DNA from 3 places in the Enterobacter sp. B79-1 genome. Region 3 is predicted to be linked to each of the others. Evidence: predicted binding sites of a transcription regulator. Region 3 holds the regulator's gene; each other region holds the start of a gene.
The links. The regulator PhoB, encoded in region 3, activates phosphate uptake and scavenging genes when phosphate is short. The targets are predictions, from matches to a motif close to CTGTCATAAAACTGNCNNAT.

Region 1: a site for PhoB is predicted at 1,136-1,155, ahead of glpT (glycerol-3-phosphate transporter). Genes of this name have one in related genera too.
Region 2: a site for PhoB is predicted at 2,435-2,454, ahead of kdgR (DNA-binding transcriptional regulator KdgR). Genes of this name have one in related genera too.

What each region holds. Positions count from the first base shown of each region.
Region 1 is NZ_JBYAZJ010000002.1:53,658-59,586, reverse strand. Features, by position in the region: gene glpT (glycerol-3-phosphate transporter) at 1-1,027, opposite strand, end outside; gene glpA (anaerobic glycerol-3-phosphate dehydrogenase subunit A) at 1,280-2,908, shown strand; gene glpB (glycerol-3-phosphate dehydrogenase subunit GlpB) at 2,898-4,115, shown strand; gene glpC (anaerobic glycerol-3-phosphate dehydrogenase subunit GlpC) at 4,112-5,302, shown strand; gene AC2T6E_RS08140 (nicotinamide mononucleotide deamidase-related protein YfaY) at 5,336-5,929, opposite strand, start outside.
Region 2 is NZ_JBYAZJ010000002.1:464,857-470,785, forward strand. Features, by position in the region: gene htpX (protease HtpX) at 61-942, shown strand; gene AC2T6E_RS10010 (MFS transporter) at 994-2,367, opposite strand; gene kdgR (DNA-binding transcriptional regulator KdgR) at 2,546-3,337, shown strand; gene AC2T6E_RS10020 (YobH family protein) at 3,402-3,641, opposite strand; gene mgrB (PhoP/PhoQ regulatory lipoprotein MgrB) at 3,801-3,944, shown strand; gene AC2T6E_RS10030 (YebO family protein) at 4,019-4,309, shown strand; gene AC2T6E_RS10035 (MBL fold metallo-hydrolase) at 4,333-5,322, shown strand; gene AC2T6E_RS10040 (DUF2627 domain-containing protein) at 5,850-5,929, shown strand, end outside.
Region 3 is NZ_JBYAZJ010000007.1:137,454-143,382, forward strand. Features, by position in the region: gene sbcC (exonuclease subunit SbcC) at 1-1,479, opposite strand, end outside; gene sbcD (exonuclease subunit SbcD) at 1,476-2,681, opposite strand; gene phoB (phosphate response regulator transcription factor PhoB) at 2,869-3,558, shown strand; gene phoR (phosphate regulon sensor histidine kinase PhoR) at 3,580-4,875, shown strand; gene brnQ (branched-chain amino acid transporter carrier protein BrnQ) at 5,285-5,929, shown strand, end outside.

The DNA.
Region 1 (5,929 bases), on a different contig from region 3:
GGTTGAGCCAGTAAACGACGGTGGCAATGGTCACTAGGGTCATAAAGAACACGCCCGTCGCACCGCGGTTGCCCTTGAACACTTTGTCTGACATCCAGCCGCAAAGCAGCGTGCCCGGGATCCCGGCATATTCATACAGGAAATAGGCCCAGGAGGATTTATCCAGCGCGAAGTGCTTCACCTCTTTCAGGTAGGTTGGCGACCAGTCGAGGATGCCGTAGCGCAGCAGGTAAACGAACACGTTGGCGACCGCGATGTACCACAGCAGCTTGTTGGGCAGCACGTACTTCATGAAGATCTGTTTTGCGGTCAGCTCTTCTTCGTGCTCCTTGCTGTAATCATCCGGATAGTCGTTTTTGTACTCTTCAATCGGCGGCAGGCCGCAGGACTGCGGCGTGTCGCGCATCAGCGCGAAAGCGATAATTGCCACCACGATGGCGCCAAAGGCGGGCATATACAGCGCGGCTTTCCAGTCGTTAAACCAGGCCATCCCCAGCAGGAACAGCAGAGGCGGAAGCCCACCGCCGACGTTATGGGCACAGTTCCACACCGACACGATGCCGCCGCGCTCTTTCTGCGACCACCAGTGCACCATGGTGCGTCCGCACGGCGGCCACCCCATCCCCTGGAACCAGCCGCAGAGGAACAGCAGGACGAACATGACGGCAATGCTGGAGGTTGCCCACGGCACAAAGCCCATGAACAGCATGACCGCGGCCGCCAGGATCAGGCCGGCGGGCAGGAACACGCGCGGATTCGAGCGATCCGACACCGAACCCATAATGAATTTGGAAAAACCGTAGGCGATGGAGATCCCCGACAGCGCGAACCCCAGATCGCCGCGGGAGAAGCCCTGCTCCACCAGATACGGCATGGCGAGCGCAAAGTTTTTACGCACAAGGTAGTACGCCGCGTACCCGAAGAAGATCCCCAGGAAGATTTGCCAACGCAGACGGCGGTAAAGCGGATCAATTTCTGCCTCTGGCAGACGCGCACGATGCGGCGCGGGTTTGAAGATACTGAGCATGACAGCCTCCGTGGCCTTGAATTAAATGGGCAGGTGGCTCGCACCTGAATTCCAGTGGCGGGGATGTTAAGAAATCACGGTGATTGTTACTGTGAATCAACGCACAGATTGTTACAGAAATATGACAGAATGCGCAAAAAAGCGCATGAAATCACGTTTCACTTTCGAATTTCGCGCGTTTATGTTCGAAATCAAACAAACCACACGATTGATATGGCTAAATGATAAAAAAACGAACATAGAGGGTAAACAATGACCATTCACGATCCTCGTTATAGCGATGTGATAATCATTGGTGGTGGTGCAACCGGCGCCGGGATCGCACGCGACTGCGCGCTGCGCGGCCTCAGCGTCACACTTCTGGAGCGTCATGATATCGCCACGGGCGCAACCGGGCGTAACCACGGCCTGCTGCACAGCGGCGCGCGGTATGCGGTGACCGACGGTGAATCCGCGCGTGAATGTATTGCTGAAAACCAAATCCTCAAGCGTATCGCCCGCCACTGCATTGAGCCGACTGACGGCCTCTTTATTACCCTGCCCGAAGATGACCTCGCCTTTCAGAAGACCTTTATTACCGCCTGCACCGCGGCGGGCATTCAGGCGGAGGCCTTGGACCCGGCGCTGGCGAGGCGGCTGGAACCGTCGGTTAACCCGGCGCTTATCGGCGCGGTGAAGGTGCCTGACGGCACCGTCGACCCCTTCCGCCTGACGGCCGCCAATATGCTGGACGCCCGCGAGCATGGCGCACGCATTCTGACCGGGCACGAAGTGACCGGGCTTATACGCGAAGGTCATCGCATCTGCGGCGTGCGGATCCTTGATACGCAGTACAACGAACACAGCGAGCTGTATGCCGCCGTAGTGGTCAACGCAGCGGGGATCTGGGGGCAGCGCATTGCGGAATACGCCGACCTGTCGGTGCGCATGTTCCCGGCGAAAGGATCGCTGCTGATCCTCGACCACCGCATCAATAACCACGTGATCAACCGCTGCCGCAAACCGTCCGACGCCGATATCCTCGTCCCGGGCGACACCATTTCGTTAATCGGTACCACCTCAACCCACGTCGACTACAGCGAGATTGACTACAACCGCGTGACCGCTGAAGAGGTCGACATCCTGCTGCGGGAAGGGGAAAAACTGGCCCCGGTAATGGCGCAGACGCGTATTCTTCGCGCCTACGCGGGCGTGCGTCCGCTGGTCGCCAGCGACAACGACCCGAGCGGACGCAACGTCAGCCGGGGCATCGTGCTGCTCGATCACGCCGAGCGCGACGGCATGGACGGATTTATCACTATCACAGGCGGCAAGCTGATGACCTACCGCCTGATGGCCGAGTGGGCGACCGATGCCGTCTGCCGCAAGCTGGGGAATACCGAAGCCTGCGTGACGGCAGACCAGCCTCTGCCCGGCTCGCGACAGTCCACCGAAAAAACCCTGCAAAAAATCATCTCCCTGCCCGCGCCGCTGCGCGGATCCGCGATTTACCGCCACGGCGACAGAACGCCACAGTGGCTCGGTGAAGGACGGCTGAGCCGCAGCCTGGTGTGCGAGTGCGAAGCCGTCACCGCCGGTGAGGTGCAGTACGCGGTGGAGAGCCTGACGGTCAATAGCCTGCTCGACCTCCGCCGCCGCACCCGCGTGGGCATGGGCACCTGCCAGGGCGAGCTGTGCGCCTGTCGTGCCGCCGGCCTGCTGCAGCGTTTTCACACCACCACCGCCACCCAGTCGCTCGATCAGCTCAGCGCGTTTTTAAACGAGCGCTGGAAAGGCATTCAACCTGTCGCCTGGGGGGACGCCCTGCGCGAAAGCGAATTTACCCGCTGGGTCTACCAGGGACTTTGCGGTCTTGAGAAGGAGCAACGCGATGAAATTTGATACCGTAATCGTCGGCGGCGGGCTGGCAGGCTTGCTCTGCGGCATCAAACTCACGAAGCAGGGGCTGCGCTGCGCCATTATCACCCGCGGCCAGAGCGCCCTGCACTTCTCGTCGGGATCGCTGGATCTGGTGGATGAAGCGTACCGCGATACGCTGCCGCCGGAGCACCCGTATCACCTGATTGGTGCCCACAACGTTGATCGTTTTGCCCTGGAAACCGAAGCGCTGCTTGCGGACTGCGGCGCGCGTCTGAAGGGAAGCGCCAGGCAAAATCACCAGCGCGTCACGCCGCTCGGCACCCTGCGCTCCGCGTGGCTCAGCCCGGAAGAGGTGCCCGTCGCCCCCCTTAACGCCGCGCGCGTGCGGGTGGTGGGCATTAGCGGCTTTCTGGATTTTCAGCCCCATCTCGCGGCGGCGTCGCTCTGTCGCCAGGGCGTTAACGCCGAGACGGCAGAGATAGAACTGCCTGAACTGGATGTCCTGCGCGATAACCCGAGCGAGTTTCGCGCGGTGAATATCGCCCGTTTTCTGGATAACGAGGACAAATGGCCGCTGCTGTATGACGCGCTCAGGCCGCTCGGCGAAACCTGCGATGCCCTGTTGATGCCCGCCTGCTTTGGTTTAAACGACAACCGGCTCTGGCGCTGGCTGTCCGATCGTCTGCCCTGCTCGCTCGGCCTGCTGCCTACGCTTCCCCCTTCCGTGCCGGGCATTCGTCTGCACACCCAGCTTCAGCGCCAGTTTGTTGCGCAGGGCGGCGTGTGGATGGCGGGGGATGAGGTGAAAAAAATCACCCTGAACGACGGCGCGGTGAGCGAAATCTGGACGCGCAACCATGATGACATTCCACTTCGCGCGCGCTACGCGGTGCTGGCAAGCGGCAGTTTCTTCAGCAACGGGCTGCTGAGCACACGCAACGGCATTAGGGAAGCCATTATGGGGCTGGATGTCCGGCAGAGCGCTTCCCGCGCGGACTGGTATCAGAGTGATTTCTTCACGCCGCAGCCCTGGCAACAGTTCGGCGTCATCGCCGATACGCATCTGCACCCGCAGCTTTCCGGTAAATCGATCGGCAATCTCTTCGCCATCGGCTCCGTACTGGGCGGATACGATCCCATCGCACAGGGCTGCGGCGGCGGGGTTTGCGCCGTCACGGCGCTCCACGTTGCAGAGCAGATTATTCAGCGCACGGAGGCTGCACAATGAACGACACCCGTTTCGAAAGCTGCATCAAATGCACGGTCTGCACCACCGTCTGCCCGGTCAGCGGCGTGAACCCGCGCTACCCCGGTCCGAAGCAGGCCGGGCCGGACGGCGAGCGTCTTCGTCTGAAGGACGGCAAGCTGTACGACGAGGCGCTGAAATACTGCATCAACTGCAAACGCTGCGAAGTGGCCTGCCCGTCGGATGTTAAAATCGGCGATATCATCCAGCGCGCCCGGGCGCGCTACAGCACGCAAAAGCCGACGCTGCGGGACGCGATCCTGAGCCATACCGATCTGATGGGCAGCGTCTCGACGCCCTTTGCCCCGCTGGTGAATGCCGCGACCTCACTCAAGCCGGTGCGTCAGCTGCTGGATGCCACGCTTAAAATCGACCATCACCGCAGCCTGCCGAAATATTCTCACGGCACCTTCCGCCGCTGGTACAGGTCCGTCGCGGCGGAACAGGCCCGGTACGCCGACCAGGTGGCCTTTTTCCATGGCTGCTATGTGAATTACAACCACCCGCAGCTGGGTAAAGATCTGCTGAAAGTGCTGAACGCCATGGGTACCGGCGTACAGCTCCTTAGCAAGGAGAAGTGCTGCGGCGTCCCGCTGATTGCCAACGGATTTACCGATAAAGCGCGTAAGCAGGCGAAAAGTAACGTCTCGTCGCTGCGCGAGGCCATCGTCGACAAGGGGATCCCGGTACTGGCCACCTCGTCCACCTGTACCTTTACGCTGCGCGATGAGTATCCGCACCTGCTGGATGTCGATAATACCGGACTGCGCGAGCATATTGAGCTGGCGACGCGCTTCCTGTGGCGCAAGCTGGACGGCGGACAGACGCTGCCGCTGAAGGCATTACCGCTGAAGGTGGTCTATCACACGCCGTGTCACATGGAGAAAATGGGCTGGTCGCTCTATACGCTGGAGCTGCTGCGGCTTATTCCGGGGCTGGAGCTGACGGTGCTGGACTCACGCTGCTGCGGGATTGCGGGCACCTACGGCTTTAAGCGTGAAAACTACGAAACGTCACAGGCGATTGGCGCCCCGCTGTTCCGCCAGATTGAAGAGAGCGGCGCGGATATCGTGGTAACGGACTGCGAAACCTGCAAGTGGCAGATTGAGATGTCCACCAGCAAACGCTGTGAACATCCCATTACCCTGCTGGCGAAAGCGCTGGGGTAAGCATTGCCGGGGCGAGAGACCCCGGCAAACGCATCATTCGATGAACAGCGACTCCACGACGTTAATCCAGCCGTGTTCGCTGGCGACTTCTTTACCGTTCAGCCAGCGGCGCAGCATGTTCAGCGCCATCATCGCGCAGACCTCCTGACGCACCGCCAGGCTGTGGCGCGTGATGCTCATTTTCACTCGCAGCGCATGCGTGCCTTCCGGCGTTGCCAGCGCAAAATTGAGATGTTCCTCATCCAGCCCGCCCACAAACATCGCCAGACCGGCAAAGTGTTTCACCCTGCGCTCTGACGCCCAGCGTGCGGTCTGCGCCAGCGTCTCCTGCTGGAACGGCACCACTTCACTGGCGAGCAGCGGCGCATTCACGCGAGAAAGCTGCAGCGCCAGCAGGCCGCCGGTGAACTGTTCGCTGAGGGTGACGCTCAGCTGACGGGACTGAAGGCTCTGGGCAATCTGTGCGGGCAGCCCTTCCGTGCCTTCAAAGATCAGGCTCTCGCCCGCGACGCGTTGCACTTCAGGCCACAGCGCCAGCATGGCGGCTTTTTCCGTCGCCGGGCCGGTCAGCTTGAGTTCGATAATGGGCATCGACGAGCGATAGCCCATCGAGACGCCCGGCGGCAG
Region 2 (5,929 bases), on a different contig from region 3:
ACCCATACGATGTGGGTAATCGCATAGTGCGTTTTGTTAAACAGAGGTTAAAAGAAAATTATGATGCGAATCGCGCTCTTCCTGCTCACCAACCTGGCGGTTATGGTGGTATTCGGGCTGGTGCTAAGCCTGACAGGAATTCAGTCGAGCAGCGTTCAGGGTCTGTTGATTATGGCGCTGCTGTTTGGTTTTGGTGGCTCATTCATCTCACTGCTGATGTCGAAGTGGATGGCGCTGAAATCAGTCGGTGGTGAAGTTATCGAGCAGCCACGTAACGATATGGAACAGTGGCTGATGAACACGGTGGCTCAGCAGTCAAAGCAGGCAGGCATCGCGATGCCTCAGGTTGCAATTTACCATGCACCGGACATTAACGCCTTCGCAACGGGGGCACGTCGTGATGCGTCTCTGGTTGCCGTCAGCACCGGTCTGCTGCAGAACATGAGCCGTGACGAAGCCGAAGCGGTTATCGCTCACGAAATCAGCCATATCGCGAACGGTGACATGGTGACCATGACCCTGATTCAGGGCGTGGTGAACACCTTCGTGATCTTCATCTCTCGTATCCTGGCGCAAATCGCGGCAGGCTTTATGGGGGGCAACCGCGACGAAGGTGAAGAGAGCAACGGAAACCCGCTGATCTATTTCGCTGTTTCGATGGTACTTGAGCTGGTGTTCGGTATTCTGGCAAGCATCATTACCATGTGGTTCTCACGTCACCGTGAATTCCACGCGGATGCAGGCTCTGCAAAACTGGTAGGGCGTGAGAAGATGATTGCTGCGCTGCAGCGTCTGAAGACCAGCTACGAGCCGCAGGAAGCGAACAGCATGATGGCCTTCTGCATTAACGGTAAAACGAAATCACTCAGTGAGCTGTTTATGTCTCACCCGCCGCTCGATAAACGTATTGAAGCGCTGCGCAGTGGCGAATACCTGAAGTAACGCGAAGACACCGAAAAAAGCCGGGCTGGAGAGTACTCCGCCCGGCTTTTTTTATGCCTTCACGCCGGGCTGGGTGACCCGAAGTCCGCTGATTATGGCCGCGAGGGTAGCAAGGAACCCTGCGGTCAGGAGCGCAACGTGGTTACCGTTCTGCCCGGCAAGGTTAAACATCAGCGCAACCAGTGCTGCACCGGTACTTTGACCCAGCAGACGCGCCGTGCCGAGCATGCCGCTGGCTCCCCCGCTGCGATGACGCGGTGCGGAAGTGATAATGGTGTGGTTGTTCGGCGACTGGAACAGACCAAAACCCGCACCGCACAGGATCATGCGCCAGATGATATCCAGATCCGTAGGCGATGAGGGAAGCAGAGCCAGGGCAAACAAGCCGGTTGCCATCACCGCCAGCCCGATTGCACCCAGCAGTCCGGCATGCACGCGTTCGATCAAATACCCGGCCAGCGGCGCCATCACCATCGTCGCCAGCGGCCATGGCGTTAACAGCAGCCCGGTTTCAACCTCAGAACGACCAACCACACTCTGCAGGAAGAAGGGCAGGGAAACCAGCGCCAGCATCTGGGCACAGAACGAGCAGATCGAGGTGCAAATAGACAGTGAAAAAAGGGGAATACGCAGCAGGTCTACCGGCAACAAGGGTACCGGCAGTGCAAGCTGGCGACGCACAAAGAAAAAGCCTACAACCAGCAGAGCGGCAAGTTCTGCGCCGGTAAGCGCTAACGACTGACCCTGGGCAAACCCGCTCAGAGCAGTAATCAGCAGGCCAAAGGTCAGGGCATTCATTACCGCACTGGGCAGATCAAAGCGGGGCATGGTGCTTTTCGGGCCATTACCAGGGAGATAGCGCAGGGCAAAGACGATCGCGATGATGCCGAGCGGCACGTTGATGGCGAAAAGCCATTGCCAGGAGGCGACTGAAAGAATAGCCGCCGCAATAGTCGGTCCGGCGGCAGAAGAGACCGCGACAATAAATGAGTTGATCCCCATACCGCGTCCTAAATGGCGCTGAGGGTAGATTAAGCGGATCAGCGCGGTGTTGACGCTCATTAGCGCCGCGCCGCCAAAACCCTGGGCAATACGGGCTATCGTCAGGGTGTGCAGCGAATCTGAAAGGGCGCAGAAAAGTGACGTCAGGGTAAAAACCACCAGCCCGCACTGATAAACCCGGCGATAGCCGAACATGTCGCCCAGAAAAGAGAATGAGAGCAGCGAAACCACAATGGCTATCTGATAAGCGTTGACGATCCAGATAGAACTGGCAGGGGAAGCCTGCAGATCGCTGGCAATCGTTGGCAGGGCAACGTTAGCAATGGCACCGTCGAGAACGGCCATGGAAATACCGATGATAATCGTCGCAATAGCGCCGTAACGCTGGGGCAAAGGCAGACCATCGGAAAGGATTTTTTGCATTTTGGGTGAATAGCTCGGTAGGAAATTATTCTCAGGGTAACTATTTTAGCACTGTTAATTCCGTTTTATGTCGCAGATTTGTAACGAAGTAAACGAGGATTGATTGCAGCTAGCATGACGGGAATTTATAATAAAAACCGGTTCTGATTTTTATAAAACACTCTCCATGAGGTGATAAATGGCAATTGCAGATTTGGATAAGCAGCCAGATTCTGTTTCTTCCGTGCTGAAGGTGTTTGGCATCTTACAGGCGCTCGGAGAAGAGCGTGAAATTGGTATTACAGAGTTGTCGCAGCGTGTGATGATGTCGAAAAGCACCGTTTATCGCTTTTTGCAAACCATGAAGTCACTGGGCTATGTTGCGCAGGAAGGCGAATCTGAAAAATACTCGCTGACGCTGAAGCTGTTCGAACTGGGTGCCCGTGCCCTGCAAAACGTTGATCTGATCCGCAGTGCGGATATTCAGATGCGCGAACTTTCTCGTCTGACAAAAGAAACGGTCCACCTTGGCGCACTGGATGAGGACAGCATTGTTTACATCCATAAAATTGATTCCATGTATAACCTGCGCATGTATTCGCGCATTGGTCGCCGGAACCCGCTCTACAGTACCGCCATTGGTAAAGTACTGCTGGCATGGCGCGACCGTGAAGAGGTGGAGCAGATCCTCTCTGGCGTGGAATACAAACGCAGCACGGAGCGTACCATTACCACCACCGATGAGCTATTAGCGGTGTTGGATAAAGTGCGTGAGCAGGGTTACGGTGAAGATAACGAAGAACAGGAAGAAGGGCTGCGCTGCATTGGCGTTCCTGTGTTCGACCGCTTCGGTGTTGTTATTGCTGGCCTGAGTATCTCGTTCCCGACGCTGCGCTTCTCCGAAGAACGCCTGCATGAGTACGTGGCAATTCTTCATACTGCCGCGCGTAAAATCTCTGAGCAGATGGGCTATAACGATTATCCGTTTTAACCCCGGCAGGGATAAAAAAAACGCCGCATTTGCGGCGTTTTTCATGGATGCGGTTCAGCGATATTTAGCCGTTATCAATTACTACGGACGATTTACGCAGGACGGGGCAGTTGGTCAAACCGATGATCCCACTGTCCGAGTGGATGTACTGCGCAGTACTCATGCCCTGGGCTGTCAGATATTTACACTTGATACCTAAACCTGCAGCGTTTTCGGTGCTCCCCACAAGCACGCCATATCCGGTTAACAGAAGACCAGTCCAGAGAACGGCCAGTGCAATAATAGTTCGAATGATTAAATGCATCATTGCCTCTTTATCGTTGTTGTCATGCATTTAGCCTAACCTGTTTACTCAGTGAAACAAGTGCACGATTCCGAAAAGAGTTTGATGAGGGTACAGTTAGACGCTGTTTAAGATAGCCGTGATAACCTGGCTGCCTCGGGTCATAAAACGGAGAGTGGAGTGAAAAAAATACGCTGGGTAATTCTGGTTATCGTGTTGGTGGCATGTGTGGTGCTGTGGACACAGACTATCAACGTGATGTGCGATCAGGATGTACAGTTTTTTAGCGGCGTTTGCGCAATCAACAAGTTTATTCCGTGGTAAGACGCATTTTTTCCTAAGGTCATTTCCTTCCTTCGCGCCAGTGGTAAAATGGGCGTTTTTATTGAGGTGGTGAAATGGGTGAGTTAATGAATTCAGGGCTGCTAAATCTGGCATCCCTGATGGTCTCGTTGGTTATTCTGGTCGCTGGACTGGTCATTTGGTTTTTCGTCAACCGTGCCAGCTCGCGCACGAACGAGCAAATCGAATTGCTTGAAGCGCTGCTCGATCAGCAAAAGCGCCAAAACGCGCTGCTGCGCCGTCTGTGCGAAGCAAACGAACCAGAAGAGAAAGAAGCCCCTAAAGAAGCGGTCGCTGCAGACAAAGAAGACGAAGACGACTTTATCCGTCTGGTGGCCGAACGATAACCTGTTGCTCGCGGGAGGTGGCCGTGGTCTGGAAAAATCCCTGGTATGACCCCTCCCGGATCCATCACACGCCGAATGGCTTTCGCAATACTGCACCTGTAGGACATCAGCCCGGCGATGTTGAGCGCTGGCGTAAGGCGCGGAAAGCGGCAGGTTTACCTAAACCGCCTGCGCTGGGATATGACGAGTTCATACGCCAGTGGTGGCAACCTGTTGAGCTGAAACAGCCACAAGGCGACGGGGTCTGGTGGCTTGGACACGCGAGTCTGCTGGTGCAGATGGATGGCAACACCATTCTGACCGACCCGGTCTTTTCGCGACGCGCTTCTCCGCTTCCTTTTGCAGGACCGGTGCGCAAAACACCTCCTGCACTGTCTGTTGAACAACTTGTGCAGCTTGATGCCGTGGTTATCTCGCATAATCACTACGATCATCTCGACGATGCAACCATTCGCCGTATCCTGAAACGTTTTCCAGACGTAATGCTGTTTGTTCCCTTAGGTCTGGCAGACTGGTTTCGCCGTCGCGGAGCCAGGCACATCGTACAACTCGACTGGTGGCAGAGCATAACCTGGCAGGGAATCACCCTGACAGCCGTTCCGGCGCAGCACTGGAGTATGCGTACCCCCTGGAACCGGAATCGTTCATTATGGTGTGGTTGGGTCTTTGAGGGACGAAAGCACCGCTTTTGGTTCAGCGGTGATACGGGCTATTCGCCGGATCTGTTAACGATACCCGAACGTCTGGGTAAAATTGACGCCGCCGCGTTGCCGATTGGCGCCTATGCACCAGAATGGTTCATGGCGGTCCATCACATGGACCCGCAATCTGCCGTGGCGTTATGGCAGCAGCTCGGCCAACCCCTGGCCTTTCCTATCCATTGGGGCGTGTTTGAACTGGCAGATGAATCCCTTGATGAACCCGTCCATGCGTTAACTCAGGCACTGAATAATGTAGCACCGGTTAATAATTCCTTCAGGATACTGAAAATTGGCGAATATTTATCCTTTTAAACAATGCGCGCAATAGTTGCATATATTTTGTATTTATAGTCCTTCAGGATTGTTTTATTTTTATCGAAACGTTTTGCTTGCCTTGTTTTGAGGCAGAGTCATAAAAATTTCATTATTTTGGTGCATCATAGTCTTTATTCACTGGTGATTTTTAATGCAGTGTCAGTATGTTTATTAACACCAAATGTGCATTGTCCTATTCCCAATGCGTTGGAATGTTTTGAGCATAAGTTTTCACAAAATGTTCTAACGCAATCAATGTCCTAAAGAAAGTTACCCCTGAATCTGGACGGCAAGAACAGTATGGTCTATGGTAAAAAAGTCTTAGATAACAGCGCTTGCGGTAATAGCGCAGTGGCGGTGTAAAGAACACACGTTGTCCATGATCGTTGCGCATAAGTGTGCAGATCATACCAGGGCAGTGTTTGAATTTGTGCGGCGGATCGAGACACGTTTAAAAATGGCTTGCCATATTAATCGTTGTGTGTGATAACACGTTTTGGGTCAAACGAGGTACAGTTCTGTTTATGTGTGGCATTTTCAGTAAAGAAGTCCTGAGTAAACACGTTGTCGTTGAATACCGCTTCTCTGCCGAACCTTATATTAG
Region 3 (5,929 bases):
AAGGCTTTTGATTTTCTCTTCCTGCCTGCAGAGTGTTTCAACGTCCAGATAGTGCTGGTTTTTTTCTTTATACTGCTGGCGGCGCTGTGCCAGCGTTTCATTAAGCGCGACCAGCCCGGTCTGTGCTTTTTGCACGCTTTCGGCGTTCTGGCGCTGACGTTTTTGCAGCGGTTGATAGCGGGCATGGAGAGCGGTCAGGCGCTGGCGCGTAAACCGGGTTTGCGCCCGTTGCTCCATCGCCATTGCGACCTCGTCAGCCGTCAGCGTGAGGGAACTTTCTGGCAGACCCGTCAGCTTATGGCGTAATTCAGTGATGCGCGCAGCAAGCGTAGTGAGCTGATTTTTATCGCGATTAAGCTGAGAGAAGTGAGCCCGCCAGCCTGCAATCTCCTGGCCCCACAGGCGGTACCGATCGTGGTCTGTCAGCCACTGTGCCAGTGCCGCCAGTTCTGTCTGAAGCTGCGTATGAGTATGTAAAGCGCCGTTGCGGATCCGCGAGCGCAAGGCGGTTTTTTCCAGTAAGCGAGTATTTACTTCAACAATACGCTGCTTCGTTTGCGCCAGGCGTGATGCCTGTTCTTGCTGATGTTCCCACAGCGGGCGGAGCTGGGACGCGGGTTGCGCGAGCTGGAGCTTTGCCAGGTCTGGGGCTGCATCAGTCAGCGCCTGTTGCGTCTGCTGCTGTAAGGTCGTAGCGCGCTGCTGTTCGCGGATAAGCTCTTCGCTGCGAGTAAGCCACTGAAATTCTTTCTGGTGGCTCTGCTGCTGCGCCAGCAGGGTTTTCTCTTCGTCAGTAAGTGCCTGCAAACTTTGCTGTAACTGCTGCTGTTGCTCTTCGCTCAACAGCACGACGCCCGCCGCCTGCGCCTCGCACTTTTCAAGCACGCTGCGGGCGGCTTTGTGTTTTTCAAACACCATGGCGGAAATCTGGCCGTAGATCTCGGTGCCGGTCAGCTCTTCCAGCAGCTCGGCGCGATCGCTCGGTTTGGCGTTCAGGAAGGCGGCAAACTGCCCCTGTGAGAGCAGCATGGAGCGGGTAAAGCGGCCATAGTCCAGTCCGGTGAGCGCAGCGGTTTGCTCCAGTTTATCCGTCACTTTGTCGGCCAGGATTTTGCCATCTTCGCAGCGCGCCAGCTCCACGCGCGGCGCCTGCAGGTTCCCGTCAGGCTGGTTGCGCGCGCGGTTCTGGCTCCAGAACGCGCGATAGGCGATGCCCTTTACCTCGAACTCCACTTCCGCCAGGCACTCGGCGGTGTCGCGCGTCATCAGGTCGTTTTGCGCCTGAGAGACCTTCTGCAGTCGTGGCGTTTCGTGGTAAAGCGCCAGACAGATGGCGTCGAGCAGGGTGGTTTTCCCGGCACCGGTGGCACCGGTAATGGCAAACAGCCCGTTGCTGGCAAACGGCTCAGCGGTAAAGTCGATTTTCCACTCGCCCTTGAGCGAGTTCAGGTTTTTCAGGCGCAGGCTGAGAATTTTCATGCGTTTTCTCCCTCATCGTTAAGCGCATGCAGGGTATGCGTGAACAGCTCGTTGAGCCTTACTCGCTTCGCGTCGTCAATCTCTTCCTGAGACAACCGGCGCTCAAACACCTCTTCGACCCGCAGTTCACTGAGCGTTTCACGCTGCGCACCTGACAGAATTTTCTCGCGCTGCTCCCGGCTACGGCGAACCAGTAAGACCTCGACGGGCAGATCGTCCGTCAGCGCCTGAATTTTCCTTTGCATATCATGCAGGTAGTCATCGGTGGTGATTTCGATATCCAGCCAGACGGGCGGAACCTGCTCGACACCACGCCACTGCTCAAGCTGTTCAGTGATGGCCGCCAGATCGCCTTTTAGCACCGCCAGCGGCTGGGTGACGGGCACGTCCAGCGTCTCGACAGCGCTGAGTTTACCGTCGGTAAAACTGACCAGATGCACGGATTTGGCTTTGCCTGTTTCATCGAAGCTGAGTGAAATGGGCGAGCCGCAATAGCGGATATGCTCGCAGCCGCCGACGATCTGCGCCCGGTGAATGTGCCCGAGCGCGATGTAGTCGGCAGGCGGGAAGTTCTGCGCCGGGAAGGCATCCAGCGTGCCGATATAGATGTCACGTACGGCGTCACTTTTACTGGCACCCACGGTGGTGAGATGCCCGGTCGCAATCACCGGGATTGCCGCTTCGCCGCGCAGGGCGCAGGCATCGGTATGCTGCTGGTGATAATAATCAGTGATAGCCTGTAATAAATGCTGTTGCTTTTCGCCGCCGGAAAGTCCCGCCTGGCTCTGTACGATATCCCGCGGGCGCAAAAACGGAATGGGACACAGCACCGCACCCGGCGTGCCGTCACGTTTTTTCAGGATCTGCGGGGCATGTCCGGCGCTGGCCACCACGGTGGTATTGAGAAACGCCAGAATATCGCGGGATTCATTCAGCGTGGCCACAGAATCGTGATTTCCGGCGACAATCACCAGATGACAGCCGGTCTGCTGCAGATTCACCACGAAACGGTTATAGAGCTCACGCGCATAGCTCGGTGGGGAACCGGTATCGAAGATGTCACCCGCGACAATAATCGCATCGACGTCATGCGATTGCGCCGTCTCCAGCAGCCAGTTCAGGAAGGCTTCGTGTTCCGCCGCCCGGCTTTTGCTGTAAAAGTTTTGACCCAGATGCCAGTCTGAAGTGTGAAGTATGCGCATAGCTGATCCGTGGCGAAAAGAGTTGATGGCGATTATAAACTCTCAGGGGATGGAAAATAACCGCTGTAATAAAACAACAGTTTGCCATTTATGGTGGTAATGTTTTTCATAAATCTGTCATAAATCTGACGCATAATGACGCCGCATTACAAACTTGTAACTTAAATAAGATAAGACAGGGCAAAGTATGGCGAGACGTATTCTGGTCGTAGAAGATGAAGCTCCAATTCGTGAAATGGTGTGCTTCGTGCTCGAACAAAATGGCTTCCAGCCGGTTGAAGCGGAAGATTATGACAGCGCGGTGAACCAGCTGAATGAACCCTGGCCCGATCTGATTCTGCTTGACTGGATGTTGCCTGGCGGCTCTGGACTGCAGTTTATCAAACATCTTAAACGTGAAGCGATGACCCGCGATATTCCGGTGGTTATGCTGACTGCGCGCGGTGAAGAAGAGGATCGCGTGCGCGGTCTGGAAACCGGCGCGGACGATTACATCACCAAGCCGTTCTCCCCCAAAGAGCTGGTTGCTCGTATCAAAGCCGTTATGCGCCGCATTTCGCCGATGGCGGTAGAAGAGGTGATTGAGATGCAGGGCCTGAGCCTTGACCCCACCTCACACCGCGTGATGACGGGCGAAAATCCCCTCGACATGGGGCCTACCGAATTCAAACTCCTGCACTTCTTTATGACCCACCCGGAACGTGTCTACAGTCGCGAGCAGTTGCTGAATAACGTCTGGGGAACTAACGTGTATGTGGAAGACCGGACGGTTGATGTGCATATTCGCCGCCTGCGTAAAGCGCTGGAGCTGAGCGGTCACGATCGCATGGTGCAGACGGTCCGCGGTACGGGTTATCGTTTTTCGACCCGTTTCTGAACAGTGACAGGAGTGTGACGCGTGCTGGAACGTCTGTCATGGAAAAGGCTCGTCTTTGAACTGATCTTATGCTGTATTCCGGCCTTCATTTTGGGGGCCATCGTTGGGCATCTGCCGTGGTTTTTGCTGGCGGCAGTGACCGGGTTATTAGTTTGGCATTTCTGGAACTTACTGCGCCTCTCCTGGTGGCTGTGGGTAGACAGAAGCATGACCCCTCCGCCGGGAAGCGGCAGCTGGGAACCGCTGCTGTATGGTCTGCACCAGATGCAGATGCGTAATAAAAAACGTCGTCGCGAGCTGGGAAGCTTAATCAAACGCTTTCGCAGCGGCGCAGAGTCGCTGCCGGATGCCGTCATTCTGACCACTGAAGAAGGCACAATTTTCTGGTGTAACGGTCTGGCGCAACAGCTGCTGGGCCTGCGCTGGCCGGACGATAATGGGCAAAATATCCTTAACCTGTTGCGTTATCCGGAGTTCACGCTGTATCTGAAAAAGCGTGATTTTACGGGGCCGCACAATCTGAGGCTCAACAACGGGCGTCATCTGGAAATCCGCGTGATGCCTTACAGCGATCGGCAGTGGCTGATGGTGGCGCGGGATGTCACCCAGATGCACCAGCTGGAAGGGGCGAGACGCAACTTCTTCGCGAACGTGAGCCACGAATTACGCACCCCGTTGACCGTGCTTCAGGGCTACCTGGAGATGATGCAGGAGCAAACGCTCGAAGGTGCGCCGCGTGAAAAAGCGCTGCACACCATGCGCGAGCAAACGCACCGTATGGAAGGCCTGGTCAAGCAACTGCTGACGCTCTCGAAGATTGAAGCCGCACCTTCACTGGCACTGAATGACACCATCGATGTGCCGATGATGCTGCGGGTGGTGGAGCGGGAAGCGCAAACGTTAAGCCATAAAAAACATCACATTAGCTTTGAGGTCGACAGCACCCTGAAGGTGCTCGGCAGTGAAGATGAACTGCGCAGCGCTATCTCCAACCTGGTGTATAACGCGGTGAATCATACCCCGGAAGGGACCCATATCGTGGTGCGCTGGCAGCGTGTTACCGCGGGCGCTGAGTTTAGCGTTGAGGACAACGGGCCGGGAATTGCCCCTGAGCACATACCGCGTCTGACCGAGCGATTCTACCGTGTGGATAAAGCGCGCTCGCGGCAGACCGGGGGAAGCGGCCTGGGGCTGGCGATTGTGAAACACGCGGTGAATCATCATGAAAGCCGTCTTGATATTCAGAGTACGCTGGGTAAAGGAACCCGCTTCAGCTTTGTTATTCCGGAACGATTAATTGCCAAAAAGATCGCCTGACGGCAGGCGTGTCATTTTACCTTTCCACGGGCCAGCATTTGCTGGCCCGTTTGCTTTGCAGTCAAGCGAAACGCGTGTGAATATTATACGGTTGATGCTTTTTTGTTCGCATGATTAGCCATGGGTTTTTCTTATAATTAGTGCATTGTGCTGGTCTGTTTTTTCATGCTGGCATATTGTTCTGGTTTTGCGATCCCTCCTTGCCTTTAAACGTTATAAGCGTTTAAATTGCCCCCCAGATACTGTCAGACCGACTGTATTTGCGTGGTAAATCGAAAAACTATTCTTCTCCACGCCAGGACGGGAGCATTTCCCGCTGAAATTGAGCAAATTTTCCGCTGTATCGTCCCGTCAGGGATAGCGAAAATCTCAACGTTTTCAACACCACATCCACAGGCAGTAAGGTTTTATGACCCATCACTTAAAATCGCGTGACATCATCGCGCTGGGCTTTATGACATTTGCGCTGTTCGTTGGCGCAGGTAACATCATTTTCCCTCCAATGGTTGGCTTACAGGCGGGTGAACACGTCTGGACAGCTGCGTTTGGTTTCCTGATTACTGCCGTGGGTCTACCGGTCCTCACCGTTGTCGCGCTGGCGAAAGTCGGTGGCGGCGTGGACAGCCTCAGCACCCCGATTGGCAAAGTGGCTGGCGTTCTGCTGGCGACCGTCTGCTATCTGGCCGTTGGTCCACTGTTTGCGACCCCGCGTACGGCGACCGTTTCCTTTGAAGTGGGGATTGCTCCGCTGACGGGTGACGGCGCGATGCCGCTGTTTATCTACAGCCTGATCTACTTCGCGATTGTGATTCTGGTTTCCCTCTATCCGGGCAAATTGCTGGATACCGTGGGTAACTTCCTGGCGCCGCTGAAAATTGTGGCCCTGATCGTGCTGGCGGTAGCCGCTATCGTCTGGCCTGCAGGCCCGATTAGCGACGCGATGGACGCCTATAAAAATGCGGCGTTCTCCAACGGCTTTGTGAACGGCTATCTGACGATGGATACGCTGGGCGCGATGGTGTTTGGTATCGTTATCGTCAATGCCGCGCGTTCC